Regions from separate parts of the Paenibacillus sp. FSL E2-0177 genome, predicted to be linked through region 4. Evidence: riboswitches for the same ligand, from Rfam matches in the RefSeq annotation. Region 4 holds a riboswitch; each other region holds the start of a gene.

Region 1 (7,922 bases), 960 kb from region 4:
ATACCGTATGGTCTGAAGCATTGCCATCCTTAGCATCTGTTGTAACCAGCTTCACCTCTCTTGCGCCAGTCACAGGGATTTTCACAAATTGATGTTCTGTTCCTGCCCGGAAAACATCACTCTCAAATTTCTGTTCTCCATCCACATACACTGCAAAAGTAGCCGAGGAAGGTTTCCCTTTCATGGCTTGATCAATCCCAATGTAGCTTTCAAAGAAGTCGTAACCCTTACCTTCAATATCGTAAACTACCTCAGAGTTGGCATGAACACCAATCCCTTTCGCGTACGTCGCAGCCAACCCTTGGCGAACAAGGGTTATGATTCCCCCGGAAACGGCTTTATCTTTCTTTAATTCACCCCAGCCTACAACGACTGACTTGGCATTGAGATCGGAAATATAGGCGTAGTCGCTCGTTACCGTAACCTGTGTGGTTTTCGTTTCCGTAACCCCTTCGCTTTTCACTTCATATACAATTTCGTAGTTGCCTTTTTGCGTTACATCAACGTTATTGGCTTTCAGAGAGACATCTGCAGTAATATCGTTTCCTAGATAGTTAGCCGCTTTTACATAGCTCATCGGATCAAAGGTTTGATTAAGCTTTAAAGTGAGCTGATCTTCAACAGACAAGGCTGGCTTAAAGGCTTTAACCTGTACGGGCTTCAGTGGGTTCAGCTTTTTATCATAACCGACGATCTTGTACGTATAGTTGATACTCGCATCTACATTCTGATCCACAAATTGCTCAGTTCCTGTAAAACCAACTAACACATCATTTCTATACACTTCATATCCTAAAAAGTCTTGCTTAAGCTCTTTATCTATACTGAAACTTAACGTGTTCGTTCTAGCCGTGGTGTTAGGTGTGATATTAACCTTAATGGCCAGATTTTTATCCGCTATTCCAGTTCCCTCATAATTAATCACCGAGTTATTTAAATACCATAACTTTTGCGGTGCCGGATACTTGGCTACTTTCGCTTTTGTCTCAGGATTCACAGTGAAGCCATGTCTGGCAAAATAGCTGCTTAAATCTAATCCCAGTACTTCGGAGGAGAACTCCACCAAATACTGCTGCTTAGAATTGTCACCGTTGGTAAGGATGACCTTCCGCTCCCGATATAGCTTGGTCAGCTCTGTCCAGTATCCCGGATGTGCCAGCTCCAGCTGCCAATAGGCTCCGAGTTGTGCAAATAAGCCCTGCTGATTCATAACCACTTTGTTTTCTTCGAGGACATATTTATAGATATCTGATTCATACGGTATACGATTATCTATCGAATTCGCCGCGACAGACATAAACATAGACACCATATTATTAGTTACTTCGCCATATTCCCGTTCACCCATAGCCAAGCGATGCCCGATTTCGTGATTCAGTCCCCAGCCCGGATAAGCTTTGTTAAAATCACCTACCATGGTTCCTACTGTTCCAAGTTGGATCCCTGTATGATCTCCCGCTGCATACATCGCACCATAAGGCTGCATCAAGCGAATATTCTCACGAATTAGCTTGGCATCATGAATCTCGCTACTGCCATCCAGGCCATAGAAGGCAAAAATACTCTTCATCCAGGTGTCATACCCAGTTACGGTGTCCAGCGGGTTATTTCCTTGCGTAATATATTTGTTGTACGCCTCCGTCGCCGTTCCTGTGAAAATAACATGATCGCTGGCCAGTTCTACCACATCTATGAGTTTACGATCTTGAACATTTGGATGAGCCGCTTTATCTTCGTCTAGTCTTTGTTTGTATGTGATTAAGAAGGTTTTGAATTGTTCTGGATCCGTGGTCTTGGTCATAAAAGGAATCTTTTCTAAACCTTCGAAGCGGATCAATGGCGCTTTCCCTTGTTCCTCTGCTGTATAGGGATTTACGATATAAACGGTGCCGCCCTTAGTCACTTCATGTGCATAATAACTATTCATAGCAAATTCAGGAACGGTTATAATGTTCTTACCTGGACGCAATTGCACACCTCTAGCCCAAACATTCCAAGCGGCCTCTTGTTGAGAAAAGACTAAAGAAGGTAGCTTATCGTTAGAAGCTGCATCCACATAAACGTTGATCGTATCTCCAGGCATTGCAACGAGACCTGTAGGCTGGTTGTTCGTACCAAAACCAATTCTCAGGTTTTCCTGCGCATGCTTTTTCATATCTCCACGTTGTTCCGCCTCAATGATGGTGCCTTCGGTTTGAACTTCACCATTCACTAGCCTCTTAGCTAAATCCAAAGAATCTTTCAGGATTGGATAGAGCGGATGTACTTTTGCCGCTTCTTCTAATTCGTTGATTGCTTCGACGCTATTATAAGCAGGCACAACCGCACTCATCGTTCCATCTGTGAAAATACCATTTACAGCTTCGCTTACTTTATCTTCTGTATAAAATCTAAATTCAGCCGCAAAAGGTCTGTTGATATTAGCTTTTGTGAACTTAAATTTTAATCTTTTAAACTTCGTCGGTTCGAATTTAAATTCCAGAAAGTCATTGGTACTAATCGCGGTTCCGCTAGATACAAGTTGGAAGGTCTCTCCTTTACTCGTCTCTGATGCATAGATTTCAAAAGCCTCTGGGAATCCTTTGCGGTTATCTCTAGCCAAAAAAGCCACTCTGTCCAGCACTTCCGCTTGCGCTAGTTCAAACACGACTTCATTCGTGAAGCTTGCATCATTGTTTTTGTTCGTTTCCCAATGCGTAGTGGGCTGGTCATCCAGCATATATTCAGGCTTCGTACCTGGGTAGCTTCCACCGTTCACCGTTACTTTTGATACGTTTGCATTCGGCATTCTATAAGCTTGGCTATAGGCATTTTCATAGGCTGTTCCATACCCTTTTAGCTTCGAAACCTTGGCTGCCGTTGCCTCTACCTGATGGTTCTTCAAAAGGATCTTTGCATTCTCTATCTCTTCTTTAAACTGCGCATACAGTGGATGTGCCTGCACTTCATTCTCTAAAGCTGTTAATTTCTCTGTCGTATTAAAGGCAGCACTAACTTGGCTCAAGGTATCATCTGTAAATAATTTTTTCATTTTAGCAGAGACACTATCCTCTTTATAAAAAGAAAACTCAGCCGCACTCGCCCAATCTTGGTTCGCTTTTTTGAAGACAAATTTAAGTCTCTTAAAAGCCGTAGGTGCGAACTGAATCTCCACTACATCACCGGTTGAGCCTGTATATTCTCCAGAAGACACGAGCGTAAAATCACCCGCATCGGTAGTGGAGCCGTAGATATCAAATTCTTGAGCAAAACCTTTACCTTTCGCACCGGATTGCCTAGCCGCGTATACCATTCTATTTAATTCAGTGGACTCATTGAAAACAAACACAACCTCATTCGTAAACGTTGAACTATTCGGTTTGCCAGTCTCCCAATGCGTGCTCATATCCCCATCCATAGCCTTAGCTATAGGCGAGCCTGAGTAGTTGCCACCGTTATTTGTGATGGATTTAATATTTGCTGGATTCATTCTAAAAACCTCATTATAGGCATTTAGAGCATCCTTGCCGTACAGCTCAAACGGAATAACCGAGGCGTTGCTTAATAAGTTAACCTTACTTTGCGCCACTGTTTTTGTTACATTTACCTTGCTTGCCTCACTTGCTAAAGCATAACCTGCCTCACTCGAAAAACTGGCCAACATGGCCGCCGATGTAGCGATCGCAATCATTTTCTTCATCTCTTCTTACCCCCAGATGTCATATGAATCTCTCCAGTGCCCAAAAATGGGCACAAAAAAAACTACCCCAAAAGAGTAGCTTGATTGCGTATAAAGTCGCCTAAAAATTAAGACTTAATTTTTATTAAACCTTAACAAGCATAAACGCCTTCGGCGTCCTTATAAGGACGGTAAGCGTTTAAGCGAGAAATATAAGATATTAAGTATAGGTGTATAACTTATACTTTCTTATATTTTAACAAAAAGCGTTACGCACTCTTTGGCAGCTGGCTGACAATAGTTATGATAACCTTAGTCCCTATAGCTTTGCGTCCCTACATTTCCATAGGTTTGCCTATGAAGTTTCGAATACATTCAAAGAGTAACATAAGCCTAGATCTGATCGCATGATTAATTGGTATGAAATGAGTATAGGTAATTGCAATTAGTTTTTCTTATGTGATAGATATTATTTATCGACTATCCCGGAAGAGAAGGACATCCTTTAGGACTGTAGGTCTACTTAACTCCCCGATCCAAACAAACGCCGGAACCAATTCCACACATCGCCCGTGACGGGAATTAATCCGAAACCATGTTCGCCAACTGCGATTACACCATATGCCCATTGTCCGATAGCTATGGCACCCCCAGCGATCCTGCCTATCGCTATCGCACCAAATGCCGTATCCCCTATGGCGATGGCCCCCAACGCTTTTTCCGCGATTGCGATCGCTCCTACAGCCACGCCTGCAATCGCAATCGCTCCCACTGCGAAGCCAAGCCAGCTAAGTGCTATTGCTCCGATCGCTAACCACATTCCCAGTGATATTGCTCCTAAGGATAATACGCCCACGCTTATCGCACCTATGGAAATCAATCCGACAGCTACATCTCCAATAGCGATTAATCCAACGGCTGTCTTCACACGGGGTTTACCTCCACGACCATACGCCTGACCTGAGTATCGCCCTAGATTACTGCGAATACTGATGACCGGAAATGAGGGAGAAGGCCATTGATAATCAATCTCTCGTCCATCAAAGCCCCTAGAATCTGCCCAGCGCGTTACAAATTGATGCCATTTCATATCCATCCCGTCCCCCTTTTCAATTACCTAAATTATACAACCCCGGGGGTTGGTTGTACTCAGACTCTGACCTGAAATTCATCTCATCCTCTGGACGGATATATACTCATTAGGATTACTGTTTGGGAATAGGATCAGGCTTTCCAAATAAATAGCCCTGAAACAACTGATAACCACTCTGCTTAAGCCATTCAAAGTCCTCTCTAAACTCCACACCTTCTGCTAAAGGAACGGATTGGATTTCTAAAGCTTTTTCTAAAAATTGCTTTGCTATTTTCTGTTTGTTCAGATCGCTGGACACACCCTGAACATATTTCATATCCAGCTTCATGTAATGGGGTTTAAGCTCCAATAACATCTCGATCGTGCTGAAGCCCTCACCAACATCATCTAAAGCGTATTCAAATCCCCGATCCTTGTAATATGTCAAAATAGCTTTCAAATGAGCGAGATCATCCACTTTCTCCGTCTCAACAACTTCAAAGACAAAAAGAGAAGGATCGACGCCTAATTGATTGGCCAGTTCAACGGTTGATCTTAAGCAGAACTCTGGAGCGTAGATCGACGTTGGGATAAAATTAATAAACGTTTTTTTATTTAAGGGTGCAGCATATTTTACAGCCGTCATTCTACATAACCGGTCTAAAGCATATAAACGCCCACGATTCCGTGCCGCCGCAAAAATCTCATTAGGATAGATAAGAGATCCGTCTTCTTTTTTAAATCTGGATAGGAGCTCGTATGCAAAAATCTCTTCCCTTACGTTCACAATCGGTTGGAAGTAGCAAGTAACAAGACCCTTAGTGATAACCTCATCAATCCACTCCATATCAAGTACAGTGGGTAATTCGGATAGAGGTCTCCATGTTTGGTCATCTATACGGAATTCAAGCTGCTCCGACTCCATATGGTCATTACAGAAATCCAGAAAATCCCGCACCCCAGCCTCCTTAATTGTAATCACATTTTCTTCCACCTTATGTATCGTATTACTTCTACTCAAGTGATGAATAACCTCAGGTAAAACCCTAAGATTAAGCTCACCATGAGCCTTGATTTGAAAATTCAGCTCTCTTACTACACAATGATTACAAGCCACATTCATAACCCCTTTAATAATCGATTCTCTGAAAAAGATCCCGGAACGGCTCTTCTCAATCGAAATCCGTATACTCCAGTAAATACGCCGGGTCTAACACGGTGATCTGCTGATGTTGAATCTCAATAATCTTTTGCTCTTGCAGATCTTTAAGCACAAGGGTAGCCGTCTCCCTTAACGTTCCGATCATATCACGCGCTCTCGCATCATGAAATTTCATTTCATATAATAACCGATTCGATAAAAATAAACGGTCCATTTGCAGCAGCATCAATTGCTCCTTAATCAACGGGTAATCGGCAAGCATCTGCTTAAAAGGCTCATGTTTAATCTCAAATAATACAGTATCATTCATAGCCACCGCAGACAGCACTCTTATATTGGAGGGATGGATCACTTCCAGATCGCCATAATCCCCGAATAGATAATGTAGGCATGATCCACATTCCATAGTTTTGTATGCCAACATACTGATAATAAATCATCATCCTGTTATATTCTATCGTAACGTTGTCACATAGGCTTGATGCCAATACGATTTACAAAGGAGATCCATTCATGAAATTCCGAATTCCCTTTTACAGCTTGAACGATTAGAGAAACTGGATCTCAGATGGAATCACAGCTTGAAGGGAACAGACATTTTAGAGCAATTAGAGCAAAGAGGATGTATCGTTTATAAATAACAAAAAAAGCCTCCAATTAAAGAAGCTTTTCACTCAAATCCATAATATGCGTAACGCGATTTCTCCCCTGTTCTTTAGAAACGTAAAGCGCTTGATCAGCTTTTTCCAGAAGAGTGATGTCTGTATCGGTTGCTTCAAAGGTAGCTATGCCAATGCTTACCGTAATGCTGCCAATCTCCCAAGTGGAGCTGGCTATGAATTGCCGCAAATTGTCCGCTATTGCCGTGGCATCCGCTGAATCTGTATTAGGCAGCAAAAGGATAAACTCCTCACCACCATACCTAGCTACGATATCTTCTTTACGAGATTGGGACTTCAGGACACTCGCCAATTTCTCCAGGACATAATCACCCATCTGATGACCGTAGCTATCATTCACATTTTTAAAGTGATCAATATCTAGAATACATAATGAAAAAGGCGCCTGATCACGTTGATACGCTGCAATCTGTTCTTCCAGCTTTTCTTGCAGGAACCTTCTATTCTTTAATCCAGTAAGCTTGTCTGTAGTAGATAGCTCTACTAAAACGGCATTCATCTCCAGTAATTCAGCTTGCTTTTGCTCGATTTCCAGGTGGATTTGTTTGAGCTTTGCCAGCGCCTGATCTTTTTCCCAATACGCCTCTTCTATTTGCTTCTTCGCAGATCGTAACTCTAGCTCATAATCAATACGTTTGCCCATCTGTACGAGAATACAATCAATGACCTCTACACCTTCACACTCAAGGCGTCTGCCATTTAACAAGTAAGGCACGGCTTGCCCCTTGCTGTCCTTCAAATTGATAAATAGCTCTTCTACATGTCCATTCAGATTGATAAAAGGATAGAAGTATGAATGAAAAATAAGCTTGTTGGCCGTAGACATGATAGATTCAAAATGTTTATTCACCAAATCAACCTGTTGATATCCCATCCCATCCAAAAAGGTTTGATTCACATCGAGGATCATTCCTTCATGGGTAATGGAAACATATCCGCATGGCGCATATTTTAACCGGTCATCCATTGTCTAAATATCCTTTCAACACCATAATCTTCTCCATCTCACCCAAGATACTCATTAATCAAAGTAATGGTCTCCTGCGGATGGCTAATATGTGGATAATGGCCCTTGGCCTCCATTAACCGGAACGTACTATTATTCATGTGTCTATGTAAATATTCTCCTACTTCTATAGGAACGATACTATCATCCGAGCATTGCAATATGAGTGTAGGCACTGTCGCTTTAGGCAGATCTTCTCGATGATCCGAAAAAAATGTAACTTCCGCAAATTCTCTAGCGATAATAGGGTCGGCCGAAATAAAGCTTCGTTCCAGCTGTTTAGTCAACATTGGGTCAGGATTATTCATCGCAAGTGGAGCCATAAAGCTAGCCCAGCCCGCGAA
Region 2 (7,922 bases), 180 kb from region 4:
GCGGCCGATGCTCTGCAGGAAAAGATCGACCGCTTGGAAGGCATGGAGGAATTAGGAGAAATGTTTCAGGAACGACTTGATAAATACAACGAGCGAATGGAAGCACTGGAACGTGCAAAAGAGGCTCTGGAAAGCTTACGGGATACATTCTCAGAGTTTGAAGAAGCTTTAGGGGATTTAGAGAATGCAGTATAATATGGGGCTATTGCCCGTCAACATGAAGGAGGAACCAACATGCTGAACACAATCATCTGGATCATAATTGGTGCCGCGCTGATCGTCTCTGTAGCCGCTCTGCTTAAAGCCAGAGGGCGGCGTTAATGCTACCTGCTCACGTAAGACTGGCAGAAATGTATCATCTGCACAAGGCAGGCAAGCTCACAATGGAGCACGGCCCGGAGCTGCTGCAGTGCTTGCAGATCAATGAACGGTACTGCTGGGACATGATGAAGCTACAGCAGCTCTCTGCTTTTGCTATGAATGTACGAGATGATGAATGGTTTGAAGAACTACGAATCCGGATAGATGCACTTCGAATAACAGGTAGAGCCCCGAGGAGTGGAGGGGGATAAATCCAATCATATTCTTCTAACATTTCTTCTAACCAAACTTCTAACGGCTACTAAATATCTACAAACCCTTATAAGTATCTAAACAACATTTCTCGTATATAATTAAGTCTTGCAAACCCTTATACTACCTTATAAATACTTGCTTGGTCGCACTCGTAATGCGTAGGCCGGGGGTTCAATTCCCTTCACCAGCATATCTAAGAATGGCGCAATGGCGCGGTTTTCCGGGATTCCGGGACCGTGCCATTTTTCGTTAAATCCCCCTGACTTCTTCCATTCTTCTACCCTTTATCCGAGTAAAGTGGGTGTCTCGTCAATTTTCTCCACTTCTTTTCGGGTTCCTAGAATAGAATCTCAGATACATCGGGGCACTGCTTCCTGCAAGTTGGGGAGAACATGTGAATAAGTACCCAGGGTGATATTTATTGATGAATGGCCTAATCTTTCCTGAAGTCGAATATGATGGACAGCCAATGCCGTTCCCTGTTCTTCTGGAGAAACGTATCAAGGAAGATAAGACATGGCGCGAAATCGCTAATGAAAACGGTATGACTAGTGGTCACTGTCGAGCAGACGGAAGGTGTGGCGCAAGCTGACAGCAATCAGAATGAAGAATGGTGGAGGAGGAGCAGCATAAGCTGCTTTTCTCTTGCGGGGGCAGATCGGTTAGATGGTAATTACTATAAAAATAAAAAAAGACACCACAAGGTGTCTTAGTACAGATACTTTTCGCTCGAATTTCACGAGCTCGTCAGTGAACTGAGTTCACAAGCAAGACTGGCTACGGCTAACAGATGAAGAGATAAAGTAATATCAATGTTAAAATGTGCGGTAATATTAATTTTCATAGATAACCACGCTCCTAAAGTATAAATACACATAAAGAAAACTTTATAAAGCGCTTGGCCTGCCATCATCAGTGCCAGGTAGCCATCCTGTACAGACGCCTTAGCGTTTCGACAATAACATTATACTTAATATTTTGTGTTTTGCCAAAAAAAGGACCCCCTATTCTTGGTCGGGGTGGCGGTTCTGTGTGGTTTCTCAGCGCTTTGGAATCATGATGGTCATTGAGGCTCCACGCACGCGGCTGCAGAATGATCAAATGGAAGTTACGTTTCGGTATTCATATCTGCTGTATGCTCTGAACTTGATTATCCAAAATAACGGGCAGCAAGTTCAGAAGGTTAACGGATTTTTTATTGATACAGTTTGAATTTAATGTTTGATACTGTTGTTATGCTAACGGGAAAGGATAGTTTAATAAAGGAGTTACTTAAGACTGGAATAATGAGCAATGTGACAATTATGTCATTCTGAATTGAATATTGTTAGGTTAATCGATGGGGAAGTTTACGTGTCTCCCTTATACTGGAAATTAAATGATTTTATTTCCGAAAGGGGACAATGCACTAATGACTGATGTAATTAAAGCAATAATACTTGGCATAATAGAGGGCTTAACTGAATTTTTACCAGTATCATCTACTGGACATCTTATTCTAGCAGGCGATTTGCTTAGCTTTGAGGGAGATGCTGCAATAACTTTTAAAATTGTTATTCAGTTGGGTGCAGTGATGGCAGTTTTAATTCTTTATTGGAAAAGGTATTTGGAGATTGGGGTTAATATGATTAGAATGGATTTTTCCAAAAGCAAAGGATTAAATGTCATTCATATGATTTTGGCTATGTTACCAGCATTAATCCTATATCTTCTCTTCAAGGACACAATAAAAAGCCAATTATTTGGCCCAACCCCTGTTTTGATCGGTCTAGTTGTTGGTGGCGTGTTGATGATCATTGCAGCGCGGAATAGGCGGACTGAAACCGCTGGTACTATCGATGGGATTAATTATAAACAGGCTTTCGGAATTGGTCTGTTCCAATGCTTGGCGTTATGGCCGGGATTTTCGAGATCAGGTTCGACGATTTCAGGTGGCCTGTTGCTTGGCACTAGCCAAAAAGCCGCTGCAGATTTTACATTCCTTATTTCTGTGCCTGTTATGTTTGGTGCAAGCTTGTTGGATTTGTACGATAGTCGTGATTTGCTGAGTTCTGACGATTTGCTTCTAATGTTAATTGGCTTTGCGACATCCTTTCTTGTGGCAATGATTGCAGTAGTGACGTTCATCAAACTGATTAAGAGACTTCGATTGGAGTGGTTTGCTCTATACCGGTTTGTTTTAGCAGCTCTCTTCTATTTAATTGTCATACAGTAATTGGATTAGTCAATATGAACATCATGGGAAAGAAGCTTTTAAAAAGGGCTATACATCATATCCTGCATAGATTGAACTAGAGGTTCAAAACAAGGGGAAGTCACCAAACAAGACAAAGCTCAAGTAATCTATGAACTAAGGAATGAATTTTCGGTGAAAGCACTTCTACAGCTAGCCGTTATCCCTCGTTTGTTTCTTCTACCATTAATATCACAAAGTGATTTTACAAGTGTTTGGGAATATGAAAAACCCCACCAGTTTAGGTGGGTTTTTGCTTACCAAGTATTATAGTTCGACTGATACTTAACATGTTTGTTCGCATAGCTCTCATTGGGGTAATCACGTCTGACAGACTGCAAGTAGCCTGAAATTGCAAATGTTGCAATAAGCCCTCCTATAATTCCTGTGATTAAGCTGAATGTTGAAAATCCGAATGTGGCAACTACTCCAATGGAAGACAATGCTACAAGCAATAGACTGAATATTTTCATCTTTATACACACCTCCATTTTGTATATGTAGTAATTTGGAAATTAAGATTGATACGTTACTATATTTGATCGGTTTCGATAAAAATAATAATAATTCAGCAAATCTTTAGACGGGCTTCATACTTATTTAAGCTAAGAGGATTATAGTAATCACATAACCCCCTTATAAAATAGATCTAGACCCTGCCGGAAGTGGTGGGGTCACTTTTTTTGCACAGAGTAAATTTATAAATATGGATTTCTCCTTAAATCTACACAAAGAAGCGCCGCCCCTTTTGAAGACGCCGCTTCTTTATAGTAGATTCTATTCTTTTTGCTCAATTCTTGATTTGGTGATTTTTTTGGCGGTAACTTGTGCAGGGAATGAATCATCACTTACTTCAAAAAACACTTTAATCTCATCGCCTTTTTTATATTTAGAAGGTGCAACTTTATTTACCCAAATGGCTTGAGAGTACTCATTAGATTCGAGAATCTCCTTATATTCCTTGTTCAAGTCTTCTTCTTTTAATTCAGAAATTACTAAAATTCTTTTATTTTCTACATCTATTGTGTGTACAATTCCTTTCAAAACTTCATCATTCTTACTACAGGCGGTGACTAATAACAAAAAAACAAAAATAAGAGTCCATTTAATAGTAGTACGTGGTTTTTGAATCATGGACCTTCTCCTCCAGTGGTTACGACATTAATTTAAAATCGGTTGCACAGGCATAGCATTTAGTACATTACCAATATAAGAATAAACAGCAGCCCTTCCATTATGACGACCTTTATTGATTCTGGGGAGTTACAGGTGAATGTCTGTAGTATTGATATTTTTATAAGAACTTTTGTTTGTATATAATAAAAATAAATGTTCTTATTTTAGAGGCGATCAATGATGGAAAAGAGTATCGACCAAACGGTTGGGATTATTTATCAGGTCAAGGTGAGCAAGATTACACAACGCGAGATCGAGATCCGTGGCATCCGTGACAAACGTCCAACATAAACGAAGGGGATAAATATCATGCGGTGTATAACAATACGGCAGCCTTGGGCGACCTTAATTGCTCTTGGTGAAAAAGAGTTTGAAACTCGTTCATGGAGAACAGCCTACCGCGGTGAGTTAGGCATCCATGCCGGAGTGAGGATTGACAAAAAGATTTGTGAACAGGAACCGTACAAATCAGTATTGGCGAAACATGGCTATACAGCGAATAATTTGCCGACAGGAGCTATTATTGCTACAGGTCAGCTCGCGGGATGTTATGTGGTTACTCCAGAGGTGGATTTAAGGGAATGGATCAATGGGAACGAATATGATTTTGGCGACTATAGTGAAGGACGGTTTGCCTGGAAGCTTGAAGGGGTTCATCCATTAAGCCATCCAATTCCAGCTAAAGGTCGGCTAAGCTTGTGGGAGCACTCTAATCACTTCTGAACGGCGAACAATATTTTTAATGTAATTTTTATGTGCCTATCAGCTTTTTTTCAGGTTCGAGGTATATATTAGAGACACCAAACACCCCCCAGTGTTTTGTGGTATATCTCTCTCAGGTCTTGCCAACTCCCATGGTAAGGCCTATTTTTTTGTTCACTAATTGATTGGGGGAGAGAGCGCAGCGGCTTCTATACAGCTTTACTTAATCTGGTACTGTTCTTCGTAACTCTTAAAAGATGAAATATCCAGCCCTAGGTATCTGCGCATATGGATGGCAGCCTGAGCCGCAACAATGTCATTCAACAGCAGCATTCGTTCATGATAGCCACGACATATATACTTGGCTTCAATTCCAGTATTAAGTCTGTTTTGCTCATACACCTTGATTCCCCGTCTTCTCATTTCTGCACGAACATCCCTTAGATCTGTTGTAGCTACTGCAGCAGCTGTTCCAAGCACCTCCAGATAAGGGGCGGGTGTTCGTAAGTGTGTAGATAAAATGGCGGAGTCCCGTTCGAAAGCTGATAAAATCATCGGAAGCAATAAATAAGATTTCACCAGCATGTTGTCCCTGCTTTCTGCTCTATGCATGAATCTCATCACCTCTAATAGGAACGTATATTCGTATTCTACCCCGATATTCCAAAAATAATCAATGGTATTTCTAAACAGCTTATCCAATGTGATAAAATTCACAACTAAATAACGAAGAATAAATTATATTAAAAATTGTAATAATAAAAATTAATGTATCGAACGCAAATAAAGGAGAATTATGATGGAAAAAGAGGGCAGCCTCCAGCGTGGATTGTTTTTTGGTTTAATTCTGAGTGTTCCCTTATGGATATCCATATTGGGCTATATACAGTTACTTTAAAATTTAATGAAAAACCTTATGCGAAGCGCCTTTAGGCGCTTTTTTTGTGTGGTACTAATGCGGGGAATTATCGAAAGGAATTGATTGACAATTGTGGGTGTCGGGAGCTAAACTGTTATTAATTCAAAAGTATTAAAAGTCATAGACTGTTATTGGATAGAATGCTTCAGCTACCAGTTCTGGACTTGCAGTGTAATACATATATATAGTCATGATAATAGCAAACCGTCTGAAAGGGCGGGACGCAAAGTCCAGGAGTCTAAAGTGTCTTAAAGGCACAATGACCGTCCGACTGCCATGAGAAGGGAATTTCACTTCTTTTTGGCGGTCTTTTTTGTTGTTAGGTCCTTTAGAGTTTCTGGTAATTATTCTGATTAATATAAATCATAGTTTTAGGAGGTGTGCCATTTGAAAAGAAGAATAAAACCGTTACTCTCGCTTGTATTAGCTGGGATTTTGACGGTAGGTAGTGGGCTTTCCTCATTGGGAGCTGGAGTTGCTGGAGCTAGTAGTTCTTCTACATTGGGAATTGCAGCGGTCTACAACGTGTTTATTCTAGGGGATATAACAACAGTTTCGGATACGGAAGGAAGGTTTGCTGCTGGAGGTAACGTTAACTTAACCAACTATAGTGTTGGAGATAGGTTGACCGCTGCAGAGGTTTCCCTGACTGACACACTTGTTGTTGGAGGGAATCTTACTTTCAACGGAGGTACTGTTTATGGGAATATCGTGCACGGGGGAGATTTTTCAGGGAATGTAACGCTCCTCAAGGGTGGTACAAAAAGACAGGGGAGTACGATTGACTTTTCAGCAGTAGGTCAGTCTTTGAAGGACAAATCAGCAGAACTTGCAGCATTGCCGGCGAATGGAACAACAGTGTACCGATATGGCAGCCTTACCCTGACAGGTACAGATCCTGCGGTCAATGTTTTTAATGTTTCAGGAGATAACGTCTCTAATACCTACGGAATTACAATAAATGTTCCTTCAGGATCTACTGCAATTATTAATATTGATGGTTCTAACGTAAAAATGAAAAACTTCGGATTTCTACCTAATAACGTGTTGAACAGCAAGAAAATTTTGCTTAACTTTAGCCAAGCTGCGTATCTTGATATGGCAGGCATAGGTGTAATGGGAAGCATACTTGCCCCCTATGCTCATGTTGATTTTATTAATGGTCAGATTAACGGTACTTTAGTGGCGGCTTCACTCAAAGGTACTGGTGGTGGTGAATTTCACCACTATCCATACGATGGTGATGAACCTGGACCAACGCCGACACCAACGCCGACAGTGACGCCGACACCAACAGTGACACCAACGCCAACGCCGACAGTGACGCCGACACCAACAGTGACACCAACGCCAACGCCAACGCCGATAGTGACACCGACACCAACACCAACGCCAACGCCGACACCGACACCGACGCCAACGCCTACAGTGACACCAACGCCGACGCCGACAGTGACACCAACGCCGACACCGACGCCAACACCATGTCCGACGCCGACAGTGACACCAACGCCGACGCCGACACCAACGCCGACAGTGACGCCAACGCCGACAGTGACACCGACGCCAACGCCAACAGTGACACCAACGCCGACAGTGACGCCAACACCAACGCCGACGCCGACAGTGACACCAACGCCGACGCCGACAGTGACACCAACACCAACGCCGACAGTGACACCAACACCAACACCAACGCCGACAGTGACGCCGACACCAACAGTGACACCAACGCCAACGCCGACAGTGACGCCAACACCGACACCAACGCCGACAGTGACGCCAACACCGACACCAACACCGACACCAACGCCGACAGTGACACCAACACCAACGCCGACGCCGACAGTGACACCAACGCCGACGCCGACAGTGACACCAACGCCGACAGTGACGCCAACACCGACACCAACGCCGACAGTGACGCCAACACCGACACCAACGCCGACAGTGACACCAACACCAACGCCGACAGTGACACCAACACCAACGCCAACAGTGACACCAACGCCGACAGTGACGCCAACACCAACGCCGACAGTGACACCAACGCCAACGCCGACGCCGACGCCGACACCAACGCCAACACCAACACCAACACCGACGCCGACAGTGACGCCGACACCAACACCAACGCCGACGCCAACACCGGCACCAACGCCGACAGTGACACCAACGCCGACACCAACACCAACGCCGACAGTGACGCCAACACCAACACCAACGGTAACACCAGAGGCAACACCGACACCGACGGTAACGCCTGAAGCAACACCAACACCGACGGTAACGCCAGAGGTAACACCAACGTCGACA
Region 3 (7,922 bases), 2.9 Mb from region 4:
CAGTTGAGGAGATCTCTGCCATCGGAATAACCAATCAGAGAGAAACAGCTTTAATCTGGGATAAAATAACGGGCAAACCGATATACCCTGCGATTGTGTGGCAGGACAGGCGTACTGCAGAGCAATGTGAAGAACTTAAAAGTAAAGGGCTGGAGCAAGTTATAGCGAGCAAGACGGGCCTTGTTGTAGATGCTTATTTCTCAGCTACGAAAATCTCCTGGATACTGGATCATGTGGATGGCGCCCGAGAACGGGCGAATCGTGGGGAACTTCTAGCAGGGACGATCGACAGCTGGTTAATTTGGAGACTTACTTGCGGAGCCGTACATGTCACTGATGTTACCAATGCCTCACGTACGATGCTGTTCAATCTTCATGAACGGTGCTGGGATGAAGAGCTAATGGAAGAGCTTCGTATTCCGCGTGCCATTCTGCCAGAAGTAAGAATGTCTGGCGGCGAATTTGGAGTAGCAGACAAACAGTGGTTCGGGGCGGACATTCCAATTCGCTCTGTACTTGGAGATCAACAGGCCGCATTGTTTGGACATACTTGTCTAGAACCCGGCAGTGCCAAAAACACCTATGGTACAGGCTGCTTTATTCTAATGAACACAGGCACAGAAGCTGTAGCCTCCAGCCATGGCTTGTTGACCACTGTAGCTTGGGGTATGGGAGATGAACTCTATTATGCCCTAGAGGGCAGTGTGTTCGTGGCCGGAGCGGCCGTTCAGTGGCTGCAGGAGGGGCTTGGTCTTATAGAGGAGCCAGCAGGCTCAGAAGATAAAGCACGGGAAGTAGAGGACAGTGAAGGGGTTATCGTTGTGCCTGCGTTTACCGGACTGGGGGCACCCTATTGGGATATGTATGCCCGTGGAGCCATATTTGGCCTTACTAGAGGCACTACCTCAGGACATCTGGTACGAGCTACATTGGAGTCCTTAGCCTTTCAATCTAGAGATGTAATAGGAGCTATGGAAAAAGACGCAGGCATGCCATTGACCGGCCTTCGTGTGGATGGCGGAGCTGTGCGTAACGATTTGCTGATGCAATTCCAGTCTGATATCCTGGGCAGTGAGGTTACTAGAACAACATATGCGGAGACAACAGCTTTGGGTGCGGCGCTTCTGGCCGGGTTAACGTCCGGAGTCTGGACACGTGCCCAGCTAGAGAGCTTCAACAAGGCTGAGAGGGTCTTCTCGCCTGAGATGGGTATAACTGAGCGGGAAGGTCGTTACAACGCCTGGAAGGACGCTGTAGCGCGTACCATGGGTTGGGAGAAGCATGAAGGATATCAGTGATAAAGGAGCTGTATATATCTATGGTTAAAGGAACCGAATCTGATCTGCCGGGCGGACTATCTAAGCCGGCGCTTCGAGCCCTGCATGGGGCTGGATATGTTCAGCTTCAACAATTCAGCAAGCTTACTGAAGGAGAGCTTCTGCAGCTACATGGATTGGGGCCAAAGGCGATCGTCCTATTACGGAGTGCTCTCGCGGAAAAGGGGCTCACCTTTGCAAGTAAGTCCTGATGTTGCGTTCATATTTATATTAAAAAGCGGCAAGCTTAGGTGAATCCCTAGCTTGCCGCTTTTTGTTATACAGCTCCTAATATTCAATAACAAATGCTACATTTTGCCAACCGGCGCCCACTGTCCAGAACAGGACTTTATCACCACGTTCGATCTTTCCAGTAGTTACAGCTTTATGTAGAGCAATAAATGGGCTGCTGGTAGAGGTATATCCGAATTCATCCCCTATGTATACCGCTACATTGCGATCAATGCCGACTTTCTCACACATCTCTAAGATATTAGGCAATGAAAACTGTGAGAAGCAGGCTGCTTTAATGGCTTCAGGCGCGATATTGTTGTTAGACAGTAGAGTACGAATAGACTCAGAAGCAGCATCTATGCAAATGGAATTATCAAAAGGAATAAACTTCACATTAAACTCTCCAGCCGCTACACCTTGTTTACCCAGTTTAGCCAGGCCTGCGCACGGGAACTTGGAATTATCGCAAACACAAGGATCCGTTTGGTAGATAGAGTCAATGAAACCGACCACATCCTCAGCTTGTTCAAGAATGACTGCCGCCGCTGCATCACCGAAGTTAGCGTAATAGACTGGATCATTCTTATCGGCATGAGGGGTTACATAATCGGAGCCGATGACCAACGCTCGTTTAATCCTAGGATTCGCTTGCATCTGACGGCTAACCTGTTCCACAGAAGCCGTCATACCCGCACAATTAGCATTACTGTCAATGCAGATCGTATGGGATGCGCCTTTGATCAAACGGTGAATCATTAATGAGTTGGTAGGAAAGATATACTCAGGAGTTTGACTTGCATAGGCAATAAGGTCGATATCGGCACCTGTGAGACCACTTTTCTCCAGAACATTCCTGGCAGCCTCAAAAGCCATCGTAAGGGAATTCTCATCCGCATCCTTAATACTATACCGCGTAATACGACCTAATGCGGATAATAGACCTCGAATATCAATGCCTTTTTCGTCAAAATGCTTAATGAAAAAGTCGTTACCAACTATATTGCTGGGATGATAGATATCAATGCCTTTAATACGAATTCCGGTCATAATACGCCTCCAGGAAAGCAGTAAAATGTGGCCTACATATTAAGATTAAAAGATCTAGACTGTAACCGCAGAAATGATCTCGATGTTATCGAGTCCAGCTTTACGGCCAAGACGGGAAAGCTGCATTTTGAGGATCGGGTTATTTTCAAGCGTTAGATTTACTTTTACAAATCCATCATTCTTAAACATTACAAAGCAGCTTTCTAAAAGAGGTACAACATCTGGTGCAGTTACATTTAGCTTTCTGCAGTCGATTTTTAGTTCATAGTCAGCTGGAGTAATTGGATTGATAGTTTGTTGATAAGCTTGAATAGATTTTAGACCATCTTCTTCAGAAAATGTTCCATCTAACTCAATGTTAATAACCTTGTTTGTAGTGTCTGTCTTCAAAACGAAACTTCCCATGCCTAAATCTCTCCCATAGATTGAATTTGTCCAAAACAGTTCGACTGCAATATCCAGCCATGTATATCCATTTAGCTGTTTTATAAAAGTCAAAATTCGACACTATACAGCAAGTAATGGGATATTCCGACTCTATTATAGGCATATTTTTCAAGTGTATGCAATAATAAAGTCGAATTTTGTATATTGTTGTCGAACTGTTGGGTTATTGGATTTCTTCTATGGTTGCAAGCAGGATATTAAAAGCTGTGATGATTCTAGGTGCCCCTATAACGGGTACTAAGTGTAATAGAATACCTTTAAGCTGTTCTACGGTAACTCCAACACGAAGGGCCATGACATAATGAACGCCCAACTGTTCGAATTGACCCATTGAAATTAAAGATGAAATGACTGCGATTTCCTTCCAGTCAGGGGCTATAGTATTACGTTGAAAAATATCGCCATAGGCATTCCCCATAATAAATTCAGCCAAGTCAGGGAAGTGGTCTTTAATTGGAGCTAGTGCTTTTGCGCCATAGTCTCCTGATAGATTCGTGAAGTGGTTGAGACCACTGTTGATATTTTCCTTCATGGTTAGCCTCCTAGTTTAGGTTCAAAGTACGGTGTGCAGTCGGAGGGACTTCATCACGGTCTGTTAGTAGTTCAATAACGGCAACATGGTTTAGAGCTACCGCATCTTTAATTGCAGCTGTGAATTCATCCGCAGTCTCACATTTGTAGCCTTTAGCACCTAGAGATTCAGCGAATTTCACGGCGTCCATTGGTACTTCATATAGAGTTCCATCGATACGACCTGTGGTTTTCTCCATACCCTTAAGAGCCATATCTAGTTGCTTATTATTGACCACGATAAAGATGACAGGGATATCTTTGCAGACAGCGGTGTTAATCTCAGCGCCGAGCATCATGAAACAACCATCACCTGTAATGCAGAGGACAGTTTCTTCAGGAGCTGCAACTTTTGCACCAATAGCCATGCCGATCGAATTACCCATGCAAGCAAAATACGCATCAAAAACAAAGCTGCCCGGTTTCTTAACCTTGTACCATTTTGCAGCGTGGAATCCATGACTTCCATCATCAACGAAAATTGAATTATTATAAGGGATCAAATCACTTAAAGTGCTCATTACGGAAGCAAGGGAAAGATTCTTGAGGGTTGGAAGCTCTTCTGAATAATCCGCATCGGCCAAAGCCTCACGTTTGGTGATTGTGCTTGGGTCAATATGATTTAGGCAGTGCACCAAATTATCGCGCAGGTCCCCAGTGACCGGTATCGTTTTGGACAATAGTATTTTTCCGACAAAGGTTGGATCAATATCAAATTGAATTAAAGTTGCTGGATGATTCTCCCGTTTAAGATTACAGATGGTCATATCACTTAAACGTGATCCAAGCACTATAAATAAATCGCTTTTATTCAATAAATCGTCCCCGTGGGTCGAACCGCCAACGCCAATAGGACCATGATAGAGTGGGTGATCCCAGACTATAGCCCCTTTTCCACCAGGAGATGTTACTACAGGAATATTAAAAGTTTCTGCGAGTTGAACAAGCTCTTTATGTGCTCCGGAGCGGTTAATTCCTTTACCCGCAATAATCAAAGGATTCTTAGCAGCTTGAATAGCTTCGATGACTCTATCGATATTAGCTTGACTAATTAGAGACTCTCTTTCTGGGATTACTATATTGCATTCTTCCAATACTTCAGTTTGTACATCAAAAGGAATACAAAGATGAACAGGACCCCGTTTGGTCAGGGCCACAGAAATCGCATGATTAAAAATAGTACCAAAGTGATCCCCACGTTCAACCAATTTACTGAACAAGGTGGCAGGTCTGAACATATCAGCTAAATCAGCCAGAAAAGAGGTGGAGTCCTGACATTGAGGAATTCCAAGCTCTGTAATGGATTGGTGGCCGGTAATAAATAGGACAGGTAGGTTGTTAGCTTTCGCATGTGCTGCTGCTGTAAGCAGGTTAGTTCCCCCAGGACCCGAAGTACCAAATGCTACGCCTAGGTTACCCGTTTTCAGCGCATACCCTGCTGCTTCGAATCCGGAGCTTGCTTCATGTCTGCCGGGAATAAATTCAATACCGTAATCCACCATCTTTAGAACAATTGGACAAATGGATTTGCCAATGATCCCAAAAGAATGGGTGACTCCAAGGTTACGTAGTGCTTCCGCCATGTAATCTGCGACTGTCTTCAAAAGAAACACCTCACAAGTTTTTTGATATATATTAGTTATTAATCTACCGAATAGATACGATAGATCAATATACTCAAAAAGTAAAAACCTGTGCTCTATAGTAAGCACAGGTTGGTGGCATAAGGCACCGCTAAGACTGAACAATAGTTCAGCCGTCCTGGTTCCTCTGCAACCTGGCAATCATGGCCTCAAACGAAAAAATGAGGCTGTAGATCCATGGTTTTGCGTCATCCTCTTTCGAGGATTTTGCCAATATTAATTTATAGTTGATAAGAATAATTTTCCTTTACAATATATTCCTCATTAATTTTTGTCAACATAATCCGCTAAAAAAACTCGAAATTTGACGAAAGTCTTGTCCAAGAGATGAAGTTTTACCTCGCGAAAAAAACTGCCACCTAAGACTCAGCTTAGGTGGCAGTTGATAGTTTTGAACTAGAATTTAAAGATATGAATGGTTTTTTGCAGATTAAATACGGCCTGGGTCATTTTTTCCGTTTCTTCTGCAACAGACTGCAGGGCATTAATCTGTTCATTCATAGCCGCCGATACCTCTTCCGTGCCAGCAGCAGTTTCTTCGGTGATTGCTGAGATATTCTCAATTGCACTGGAAATTTTCAAGGCACTTTCTAGCATAAGATCACTCTCCGCAGAGAATGAAGAGATTTGCTCGGTAATGTACTGCACGCTTTGTACAATTTGTGCGAAAATATGGGCAGATTGAGTGATCATTTCATTCTGAACCTGCACAACCTCTTCATTGATGGCAATATTATCGATGGCTTGTTTAATATCTGACTCAATGCTGCGGACCAAGCCGAATACTTCTTTTGTGGATGCCGTAGATTCTTCAGCAAGCTTGCGAACCTCTTGAGCTACAACGGCAAAACCCCGACCATGCTCTCCGGCACGAGCAGCTTCGATGGAGGCATTCAGTGACAGCAGGTTGGTCTGCTCAGCGATCTCTGTGATGGTCTTGGTGATCATCGTAATCCCGCGGGCATTTTGTGAGAGAGCTTCAATAGTATCAGCCACTTTTTGTGTAGCCTCTATGTTTTTACGCATGCCTTCAGCCTGTGTATCTACGGATTGGCGCCCTTGCTCAACAAGTTCTAAGGTATGTATTGAACGTCTGTTCATTTCTTTGGTGGAGTTCGTATAATTGGATACTTTGGTCTCAATGTCTTTAATGGATTCTGTCATATCAGCGATATCCGTAGATATTTCATTTGCACCAAGAGCGAGCTCAGTAGAAGAAGAGGCTACTTGTGCCATGACAATTTTCAGGTTCTGGTTCTTATCTTCGATTCCGCGGCTTGCATCCATAACTTGACGGGTGATCTGCGATGCATCGGTCAGAATCTTCTTGAGCTTATCAATCATTGTGTTAAAGGAGCGGCTTACGTCACCCATTGAACCATTTTCGTCCGCTCTGCTAGTGAAATCACCCTTTGAAATACTGTGAGATACATTAGCAATATCATCAAAAGATGATGTAAGCGTTCTCTCCACGAAGCGAGCAACAGGTAAAGTCAGACCTGCAAGAACAACTACTAGTATAATTCCTACGAGAAATTGACCTAGAATCATTAACGTAACTAAGACAGGAATAGCAAACAGTGCGGCAACGAGGTAACATCCGGCAACAATTCTTTGTTTTAACGGAAGTTTGTGCATCCAGCTCATTGGTAAAATGTCCCCCTTATTAAATTTTATGTAATGGTGTTATTATAGGGGATTTATAGGTCATTGGTCTATAGAGAAGTGTCATAAATCTTCTTTAAGTAGTAGATATTTAGAATTCATGTCAAAATTCCTCATATATTGTGGAAATTGTTTTAATAGCAGACTTTACCATCCTTACTAGTTCGATAGGAGCTAAAACAATAACTGAAGGAGAGAAAGAGAGTACGATACGACAGGCAGATTCTATAGCATTAAACTCGGCCTCCACGTTCATCCACCCAGTATTAGCAGAGGGTTCTACTAAAGTTATAGTTACATATCTTTCACGTTGTAATTCTTTAAGAATAGACTCATTCACCTTTAAGTTCACTACATATTTTGGCAGTGCTGCTTTAAAAGCTAAAGTCGATTGTTCCCAGTAGCTTTTTAAATCAAAAGCCTCAGGTCTGAGAAATGTTTCATTAGTTGAGTCAGCTTTTATTAATCTCGACACGCGAAAAGTCCGCATTTCACCCTCGGTTCGTGCCACTACATACCAAACTCCACGTTTTGCGACTAACCCGAGAGGTTCAATGAAACGCTCCTTCATCTCGTCATTCCGTGGGTAAGTGATCTTCACTTTACGGTCTTCCCAAACAGCTTCCTGAAGGACAGAAAGAAACGGGTACGTCTCGTCGGAAGGGTGCCAGCTGGCACCATCTATATGAATGCGCTGGCTCAGGTAACTGGCTGGATTATTCGACCTGGATGGGGAAGCAGCCTCCAGCTTAAGCACGGCAGAAGAGAAGTCGTTTTGTATACCCAGATCTTTTAAAATCGAGGAGTCTGCGGACAGCAGCAGAGTTGCAATCTCTGAGGGCTTCATACCCGTTAAGGAGGTTCGGTAACCTTCTGTGAGCATCCAACCTCCTTCGCGTCCCCGTTCGGCAAGAATCGGTATTCCCGCTGTACATAAGGCTTCCATATCTCTAAACACAGTTCGTTCAGACACTTCTAAGGTCTGGGCTAGCTCACGGGA
Region 4 (7,922 bases):
ATGTTAGTAACTTTTATAATTTCGTTAATTCCCCATAACTTATCCACATTTTTAAAATTAAGCGATAAAGGGAACAAAAAAGCCATTGTTGATAAATCAACAATGGCTTCGTGTGCTTGGCAACGTCCTACTCTCCCAGGACCCTTCGGTCCAAGTACCATCGGCGCTGGAGGGCTTAACGGTCGTGTTCGGGATGGGTACGCGTGGAACCCCTCCGCTATCGCCACCAAACATGCGTCTGTGAAACAAACGCTGCCGCGTGAAATTCGGTTCATCACCAGAAGTGACAATGAATTTCTAAGCGTATTTCAGGCTTGATGCCTGAAAACTGAATCCGAAACGAGTTTGCATTCTAAGTATAGGATAAGCCCTCGACCGATTAGTATTGGTCAGCTCCATGCATTGCTGCACTTCCACCTCCAACCTATCTACCTCGTCGTCTTCAAGGGGTCTTACTAATTGGGAAATCTCATCTTGAGGGGGGCTTCACGCTTAGATGCTTTCAGCGCTTATCCCGTCCGTACGTAGCTACCCAGCCATGCTCCTGGCGGAACAACTGGTGCACCAGCGGTACGTCCATCCCGGTCCTCTCGTACTAAGGACAGCTCCTCTCAAATTTCCTGCGCCCACGACAGATAGGGACCGAACTGTCTCACGACGTTCTGAACCCAGCTCGCGTACCGCTTTAATGGGCGAACAGCCCAACCCTTGGGACCTACTTCAGCCCCAGGATGCGATGAGCCGACATCGAGGTGCCAAACCTCCCCGTCGATGTGGACTCTTGGGGGAGATAAGCCTGTTATCCCCAGGGTAGCTTTTATCCGTTGAGCGATGGCCCTTCCATGCGGTACCACCGGATCACTAAGTCCGACTTTCGTCCCTGCTCGACTTGTAGGTCTCGCAGTCAAGCTCCCTTATGCCTTTGCACTCTGCGAATGATTTCCAACCATTCTGAGGGAACCTTGGAACGCCTCCGTTACTCTTTAGGAGGCGACCGCCCCAGTCAAACTGCCCGCCTGACACGGTCCCCGTACCCGATTAGGGCACTAGGTTAGAACCTAGATACGATCAGGGTGGTATCCCAACGGCGCCTCCACCGAAGCTTGCGCTCCGATTTCTACGGCTCCCACCTATCCTGTACAGATCGTACCCAAATTCAATATCAAGCTGCAGTAAAGCTCCATGGGGTCTTTCCGTCTTGTCGCGGGTAACCTGCATCTTCACAGGTATTAAAATTTCACCGGATCTCTCGTTGAGACAGCGCCCAAGTCGTTACGCCATTCGTGCGGGTCAGAATTTACCTGACAAGGAATTTCGCTACCTTAGGACCGTTATAGTTACGGCCGCCGTTTACTGGGGCTTCGGTTCATAGCTTCGGGTTACCCCTAACCACTCCCCTTAACCTTCCAGCACCGGGCAGGCGTCAGCCCGTATACTTCGCCTTGCGGCTTCGCACAGACCTGTGTTTTTGCTAAACAGTCGCTTGGGCCTTTTCACTGCGGCCCCCTCGTGCTATTCACACTACCGGGGCACCCCTTCTCCCGAAGTTACGGGGTCATTTTGCCGAGTTCCTTAACGAGAGTTCTTCCGCGCGCCTTAGAATTCTCTTCTCGCCTACCTGTGTCGGTTTGCGGTACGGGCACCTTCTCCTGGCTAGAGGCTTTTCTTGGCAGTGTGAGATCATGACCTTCGCTACTATAATTTTCGCTCCCCATCACAGCCCAGCCTTATCGATGTGCGGATTTGCCTACACATCAGCCTCACTGCTTAGACGGACATCCATCAGTCCGCGTCACTACCCTCCTGCGTCACCCCATCGCTCATAGCGGATTACGGTGGTACAGTAATTTCAAACTGTTGTCCTTCGACTACGCCTTTCGGCCTCGCCTTAGGTCCCGACTTACCCTGAGCGGACGAGCCTTCCTCAGGAAACCTTGGGCTTTCGGCGGATCAGATTCTCACTGATCTTTTCGTTACTCATACCGGCATTCTCACTTGTGTAGTGTCCAGCGCTCTTTTCAGTACACCTTCAACCCCTACACAACGCTCCCCTACCCCAGATACATACGTATCTAGCCATAGCTTCGGTGGTGTGTTTAGCCCCGTTACATTTTCGGCGCAGAGTCACTCGACCAGTGAGCTATTACGCACTCTTTCAATGGTGGCTGCTTCTAAGCCAACATCCTGGTTGTCTGTGCAACTCCACATCCTTTCCCACTTAACACACACTTGGGGACCTTAGCTGATGGTCTGGGCTGTTTCCCTTTTGACAATGGATCTTAGCACTCACTGTCTGACTCCCGGCAATAAGTATATGGCATTCGGAGTTTGACTGAGCTTGGTAATCCTTGCGGACCCCGCACCCAATCAGTGCTCTACCTCCACTACTCTTATACCGAGGCTAGCCCTAAAGCTATTTCGGGGAGAACCAGCTATCTCCGAGTTCGATTGGAATTTCTCCGCTACCCCCACCTCATCCCCGCACTTTTCAACGTACGTGGGTTCGGGCCTCCAGTGCGTGTTACCGCACCTTCACCCTGGACAGGGGTAGATCACACGGTTTCGGGTCTACGTCCACATACTAATTCGCCCTATTCAGACTCGCTTTCGCTGCGGCTCCACCTTCTCGGCTTAACCTTGCATGTTAAACGTAACTCGCCGGTTCATTCTACAAAAGGCACGCCATCACCCATTAATAGGGCTCTGACTTTTTGTAAGCACACGGTTTCAGGTTCTATTTCACTCCCCTTCCGGGGTGCTTTTCACCTTTCCCTCACGGTACTGTTTCACTATCGGTCGCCAGGTAGTATTTAGCCTTAGCAGATGGTCCTGCTGGATTCATACGGGGTTTCACGTGCCCCGCACTACTCGGGATCCGTCTCGGAGAGAATACAGTTTAGGCTACAGGGCTTTTACCTCTATCGCGGGCCTTTCCAGACCTCTTCACCTACCATATTCCTTTGTAACTCCATGTGAGACGTCCCACAACCCCTAAGAGCAAGCTCTTAGGTTTAGGCTGTTCCGCGTTCGCTCGCCGCTACTGACGGAATCACTATTGTTTTCTCTTCCTCAGGGTACTTAGATGTTTCAGTTCCCCTGGTCTGCCTCTACATTTCCTATGTATTCAGAAATGAGTAACTGCGAATTACCACAGCTGGGTTTCCCCATTCGGACACCCCCGGATCAAAGCTTGCTTACAGCTCCCCGAGGCAGTTTCGTTGTTCGCCACGTCCTTCGTCGGCTCCTGGCGCCTAGGCATCCTCCGTGTGCTCTTATTAGCTTAACCTTGATTCTTCCGAAGAAAAATCTCACTAATAACATTTACTTGTTTGCACAAGTTGCTAAAAGATGTTCTAAAACGCAAATTCGTTTCGGTATCCAGTTTTCAAGGATCAAGTCTTACTTGAGAGCTTAAACTCTCAAAACTGAGCAACGAGTGAGTAACAGGCCTAAACCTGAGATTGTGGAAGTTAAACTTCCGATTTGAATGTTCTCATTGCAGAGAACGATTCTCCATAGAAAGGAGGTGATCCAGCCGCACCTTCCGATACGGCTACCTTGTTACGACTTCACCCCAATCATCTACCCCACCTTCGGCGGCTGGCTCCCTTGCGGGTTACCCCACCGACTTCGGGTGTTGTAAACTCTCGTGGTGTGACGGGCGGTGTGTACAAGACCCGGGAACGTATTCACCGCGGCATGCTGATCCGCGATTACTAGCAATTCCGACTTCATGCAGGCGAGTTGCAGCCTGCAATCCGAACTGAGACCGGCTTTGATGGGATTGGCTCCACCTCGCGGCTTCGCTTCCCGTTGTACCGGCCATTGTAGTACGTGTGTAGCCCAGGTCATAAGGGGCATGATGATTTGACGTCATCCCCACCTTCCTCCGGTTTGTCACCGGCAGTCACTCTAGAGTGCCCAGCATTACCTGCTGGCAACTAAAGTTAAGGGTTGCGCTCGTTGCGGGACTTAACCCAACATCTCACGACACGAGCTGACGACAACCATGCACCACCTGTCTCCTCTGTCCCGAAGGCCGCCGCTATCTCTAGCAGATTCAGAGGGATGTCAAGACCTGGTAAGGTTCTTCGCGTTGCTTCGAATTAAACCACATACTCCACTGCTTGTGCGGGTCCCCGTCAATTCCTTTGAGTTTCAGTCTTGCGACCGTACTCCCCAGGCGGAGTGCTTACTGTGTTAACTTCGGCACCAAGGGTATCGAAACCCCTAACACCTAGCACTCATCGTTTACGGCGTGGACTACCAGGGTATCTAATCCTGTTTGCTCCCCACGCTTTCGCGCCTCAGCGTCAGTTACAGCCCAGAAAGTCGCCTTCGCCACTGGTGTTCCTCCACATATCTACGCATTTCACCGCTACACGTGGAATTCCACTTTCCTCTTCTGTACTCAAGCCACCCAGTTTCCAGTGCGACCTCAGGTTGAGCCCAAGGTTTAAACACCAGACTTAAATAGCCGCCTGCGCGCGCTTTACGCCCAATAATTCCGGACAACGCTTGCCCCCTACGTATTACCGCGGCTGCTGGCACGTAGTTAGCCGGGGCTTTCTTCTCAGGTACCGTCACTCCGGTAGCAGTTACTCTACCGGACGTTCTTCCCTGGCAACAGAGCTTTACGATCCGAAAACCTTCATCACTCACGCGGCGTTGCTCCGTCAGGCTTTCGCCCATTGCGGAAGATTCCCTACTGCTGCCTCCCGTAGGAGTCTGGGCCGTGTCTCAGTCCCAGTGTGGCCGTTCACCCTCTCAGGTCGGCTACGCATCGTCGCCTTGGTGGGCCGTTACCCCACCAACTAGCTAATGCGCCGCAGGCCCATCCCTCAGTGACAGATTGCTCCGTCTTTCATTCTTCTCTCAGGAGAAAAAAGAAATTATCCGGTATTAGCTACCGTTTCCGGTAGTTATCCCAGTCTGAAGGGCAGGTTGCCTACGTGTTACTCACCCGTCCGCCGCTAAGTCATTTTGAAAGCAAGCTTTCAAAATGACTCCGCTCGACTTGCATGTATTAGGCACGCCGCCAGCGTTCGTCCTGAGCCAGGATCAAACTCTCCAATTAGTATTGAAAAGAGCGATATGCTCATTTTGAAACATCTGACGAGAAAATTAATTCTCTAATTTTGGATTTCACTTACGTGAAATCCTACTCACTCGTTGTTCAGTTTTCAAAGATCAAGTTCTCGTTGGCGCCGTTTAATGTCTCAGCAGCAACTCTTATAATATATCATGTTGTCTTCAGAAATGCAAGCTTTATTTTTCGAAGCTTTTTATCAGCCTCGTCTGTATCGCCTGTACGCTGTCTAACAACGCTTACCTATAATACCCCAACTATTAATAGAAAAGCAACCCCTAATATAAAAATAAACAACTAGCTTAATAATTAAGCTAGTTGTTTATTTAATAGAGTTATGTTTCTAGCGACGAACTTAATAGTATTTTGCCGCAGTATATTTGCTTGAGGCTTTAATTAAATCGGTTTTCTTATCACTCTTTGAAAGTCCTGCATCCACTGTAGTATCAATGGTAACCCACTTCCCATTAAGCAACACTTCGTTCCAGGCATGATATTGCGTAACGTAGCTTGTATTCCCCATTACCAACTTAGCAGGAACATCTACACTCCGCAGCATTGCGGCAAAAAGAGAAGCGTAATCATAGCAAATCCCTTTTTTAGTAGTCAATGTCTTATCGATGCTTGGAATATAATCAGTAGTTACACTATTAGCAAGAGAGTAATCATATTGTACATTCGCAACTACATAGTTATAGATCGCTTTAACTTTCTCTTCGTCTGTTGTTTTGCCTTGTACTAATTGTTTAGCTTTGACAATCGCTTTATCAGAAGAACTCCATTTCACATTCTGTACGGAGCCCAAATATACGGAATTCGAGTCACTCATGGTTACGTCTACTACTTCGGAATATAATGCTTTGTATTTATTGCCGGTTGTATTCTCCAGAACAGAAACCTTATAAGTCCCATTTCCTTGTTGCAAAGGGAAGTCCTCAGCTTGTCCAGAAGCATACAAGTTATATGTATAGCTGCTGTTATCTTTGGTGATCATGAGTTTGATTCTTTTATCTTTCGGAATATCATAGTTAATACCAATAACACCTTGAGCCACTTTGGATGTAATCAACCAGCTGGCATCTGCACTTGCAGCTTGAGCTGTACTTACCGGAACTGAAGTCATTAGGACGAACAACGCCACCAGCATAAAATAAACCTTTTTCACGGATAAAACTCCTTTCGGTAGCTGGCTGCCATCCTTTCGGGAAGGCCCTTTAGCTTTGCGTCCCTACCTTTCGATAGGTTTGCCGTTATCGTATAAGCTCTATCTGTTCTAGCTTTACTAGATATAATTGATAGAATCCATTTGAAACAAACAAAAAAAGCCTCTTCATTCGGTAGCTGGCTGCCATCCTTTCGGGAAAAGGCCCTTTAGCTTTGCGTCCCTACCTTTCGGAAGGTTTGCCGTTATCGTGTTTAGCTTTCATAGTATAATACTATCATATTTATAGTTGTGAACAAGACCTAATTTACTAGATTACCCATTATTTTATAAATATCTCCCGGTATTTGTGTTTTCTTGTCATTCACTATTCTCATTTTGTTAATTTGGCATGAACAATCAGCCGATGCGTTGGATTCACTAGCGGATCACATGTAATCAGAGTAAGAATCTTATCCTTGTCATTCCCGTCAAGAACGGAGACATCACTCGGATCTACAACAGAAATATCGTATACCTCATAGTTAAACACCTGATCACTAGTCTTTACCGTGATAACATCCCCCACAACAACCTCATTCAATCTGTTAAACAAACGACCCGTAGTTCGAGCCCGATGCGCCGCGATTGCAGCATTCCCGATCTCTCCAAGGGGTGCCGTTTCTTTCATATGGGCTGCAGCATGTTTCATATTAGCTTTTGTAGCCCCTTCTAATACAGGCAGCTTCAAATCAATCTTATCGATTTCAATTAGTGCGATTACTTTGCCACCGACTTCAATCTCCGGTTCAGGCTTTTCTGTCTCTTGGGGTTGGGGCTGTGCCTGGGCATCCAGAACCGATTCCTCTGCTAACAGCTGAGTAACTTCAGCATACCTGCTCCTCAGATCTGACTGGGGAGTACTATCGGCAGTGCTTAGTTCAGCCGTTTCTAATAACTTCTCCTGCTGCCTGTCGTTGTACCATTCGTTAGCTGTCGGATATAACATGATAAGTATCCCAGCCAGTATGAGTAGATAGGAGAATTTACGCAATGTTATTCACCTCCGTATATTGTTTCTATGGTTATATACAAATCAAGCAGAAACAGCTACTTGCCTTTAAGCATAGCAACTCCTTCTGCCTGAAATTAATGTTTAAAATACCCATTTACGACTTCCAAAGAAATTGATGATCACCGTGATAAAGGTAACCAGCACCTTCGAGATCAAGACTTGAATACCTAGTTTGTCTGTCAACAGATGCATTAGCAGCAGTGATATTCCGAGCACTACCAGATTCAGCACGATAAACTTGACCAGCTGCACGCGGTCGAAGCCTTCTTTATTCCCCCGGTTGCGATCACGAAAGGTAACTTTTTTATTCAAAATAAAGCTATTCGCCGTGCCTGCACTATAGGAGATCACCTGCGCCAATGCGTATACCATCCCTAGTGAATTCAACAATGTAAAAATCACAAAATCAATAAGCGTATTGAGCAAACCTACGGCATTAAATTTGAGGAACTGTATGAATGCAGCGCGCAAGTTCTTATCTGACATCATTGTGGTCCTTCCGGCGGTCCAGTTGTTCTTCGTTCTGGTAGCCTTTAGTCTCACTAACAATATATAGCGGTCTATCTTTAGACTCGTCATAAATCCGTCCGATATACTCCCCAATCACACCCAACAGC

The links. Region 4 has a riboswitch for cyclic di-GMP ahead of MHI25_RS03610 (transglutaminase-like domain-containing protein). Riboswitches for the same ligand answer to the same signal wherever they lie in the genome.
Region 1: another riboswitch for cyclic di-GMP. It lies ahead of MHI25_RS30090 (NPCBM/NEW2 domain-containing protein); the one in region 4 lies ahead of MHI25_RS03610 (transglutaminase-like domain-containing protein).
Region 2: another riboswitch for cyclic di-GMP. It lies ahead of MHI25_RS02835 (choice-of-anchor A family protein); the one in region 4 lies ahead of MHI25_RS03610 (transglutaminase-like domain-containing protein).
Region 3: another riboswitch for cyclic di-GMP. It lies ahead of MHI25_RS21425 (thiamine pyrophosphate-binding protein); the one in region 4 lies ahead of MHI25_RS03610 (transglutaminase-like domain-containing protein).

What each region holds. Positions count from the first base shown of each region.
Region 1 is NZ_CP150307.1:6,763,947-6,771,868, forward strand. It holds gene MHI25_RS30090 (NPCBM/NEW2 domain-containing protein) at 1-3,679, opposite strand, end outside; cyclic di-GMP riboswitch class I at 3,938-4,024, opposite strand; gene MHI25_RS30095 (hypothetical protein) at 4,182-4,748, opposite strand; gene MHI25_RS30100 (EAL domain-containing protein) at 4,864-5,712, opposite strand; gene MHI25_RS30105 (helix-turn-helix domain-containing protein) at 5,903-6,298, opposite strand; gene MHI25_RS30110 (sensor domain-containing diguanylate cyclase) at 6,550-7,539, opposite strand; gene MHI25_RS30115 (alpha/beta hydrolase) at 7,578-7,922, opposite strand, start outside.
Region 2 is NZ_CP150307.1:608,942-616,863, forward strand. It holds gene MHI25_RS02790 (hypothetical protein) at 1-195, shown strand, start outside; gene MHI25_RS02795 (hypothetical protein) at 321-572, shown strand; gene MHI25_RS02800 (hypothetical protein) at 1,001-1,168, shown strand; gene MHI25_RS02805 (hypothetical protein) at 1,609-1,788, shown strand; gene MHI25_RS02810 (undecaprenyl-diphosphate phosphatase) at 1,988-2,791, shown strand; gene MHI25_RS02815 (hypothetical protein) at 3,067-3,282, opposite strand; gene MHI25_RS02820 (DUF3221 domain-containing protein) at 3,587-3,943, opposite strand; gene MHI25_RS02825 (ASCH domain-containing protein) at 4,295-4,708, shown strand; gene MHI25_RS02830 (hypothetical protein) at 4,907-5,404, opposite strand; cyclic di-GMP riboswitch class I at 5,795-5,885, shown strand; gene MHI25_RS02835 (choice-of-anchor A family protein) at 5,994-7,922, shown strand, end outside.
Region 3 is NZ_CP150307.1:4,785,422-4,793,343, reverse strand. It holds gene glpK (glycerol kinase GlpK) at 1-1,298, shown strand, start outside; gene MHI25_RS21445 (DNA-binding protein) at 1,319-1,528, shown strand; gene MHI25_RS21440 (ketoacyl-ACP synthase III) at 1,605-2,597, opposite strand; gene MHI25_RS21435 (hypothetical protein) at 2,652-3,095, opposite strand; gene MHI25_RS21430 (carboxymuconolactone decarboxylase family protein) at 3,208-3,576, opposite strand; gene MHI25_RS21425 (thiamine pyrophosphate-binding protein) at 3,587-5,227, opposite strand; cyclic di-GMP riboswitch class I at 5,383-5,479, opposite strand; gene MHI25_RS21420 (HAMP domain-containing methyl-accepting chemotaxis protein) at 5,654-6,904, opposite strand; gene MHI25_RS21415 (YafY family protein) at 7,026-7,922, opposite strand, start outside.
Region 4 is NZ_CP150307.1:793,453-801,374, reverse strand. It holds rRNA gene rrf (5S ribosomal RNA) at 115-231, opposite strand; rRNA gene MHI25_RS03620 (23S ribosomal RNA) at 360-3,286, opposite strand; rRNA gene MHI25_RS03615 (16S ribosomal RNA) at 3,520-5,077, opposite strand; gene MHI25_RS03610 (transglutaminase-like domain-containing protein) at 5,445-6,254, opposite strand; cyclic di-GMP riboswitch class I at 6,268-6,348, opposite strand; cyclic di-GMP riboswitch class I at 6,423-6,505, opposite strand; gene MHI25_RS03605 (class D sortase) at 6,625-7,284, opposite strand; gene MHI25_RS03600 (GtrA family protein) at 7,387-7,794, opposite strand; gene MHI25_RS03595 (glycosyltransferase family 2 protein) at 7,781-7,922, opposite strand, start outside.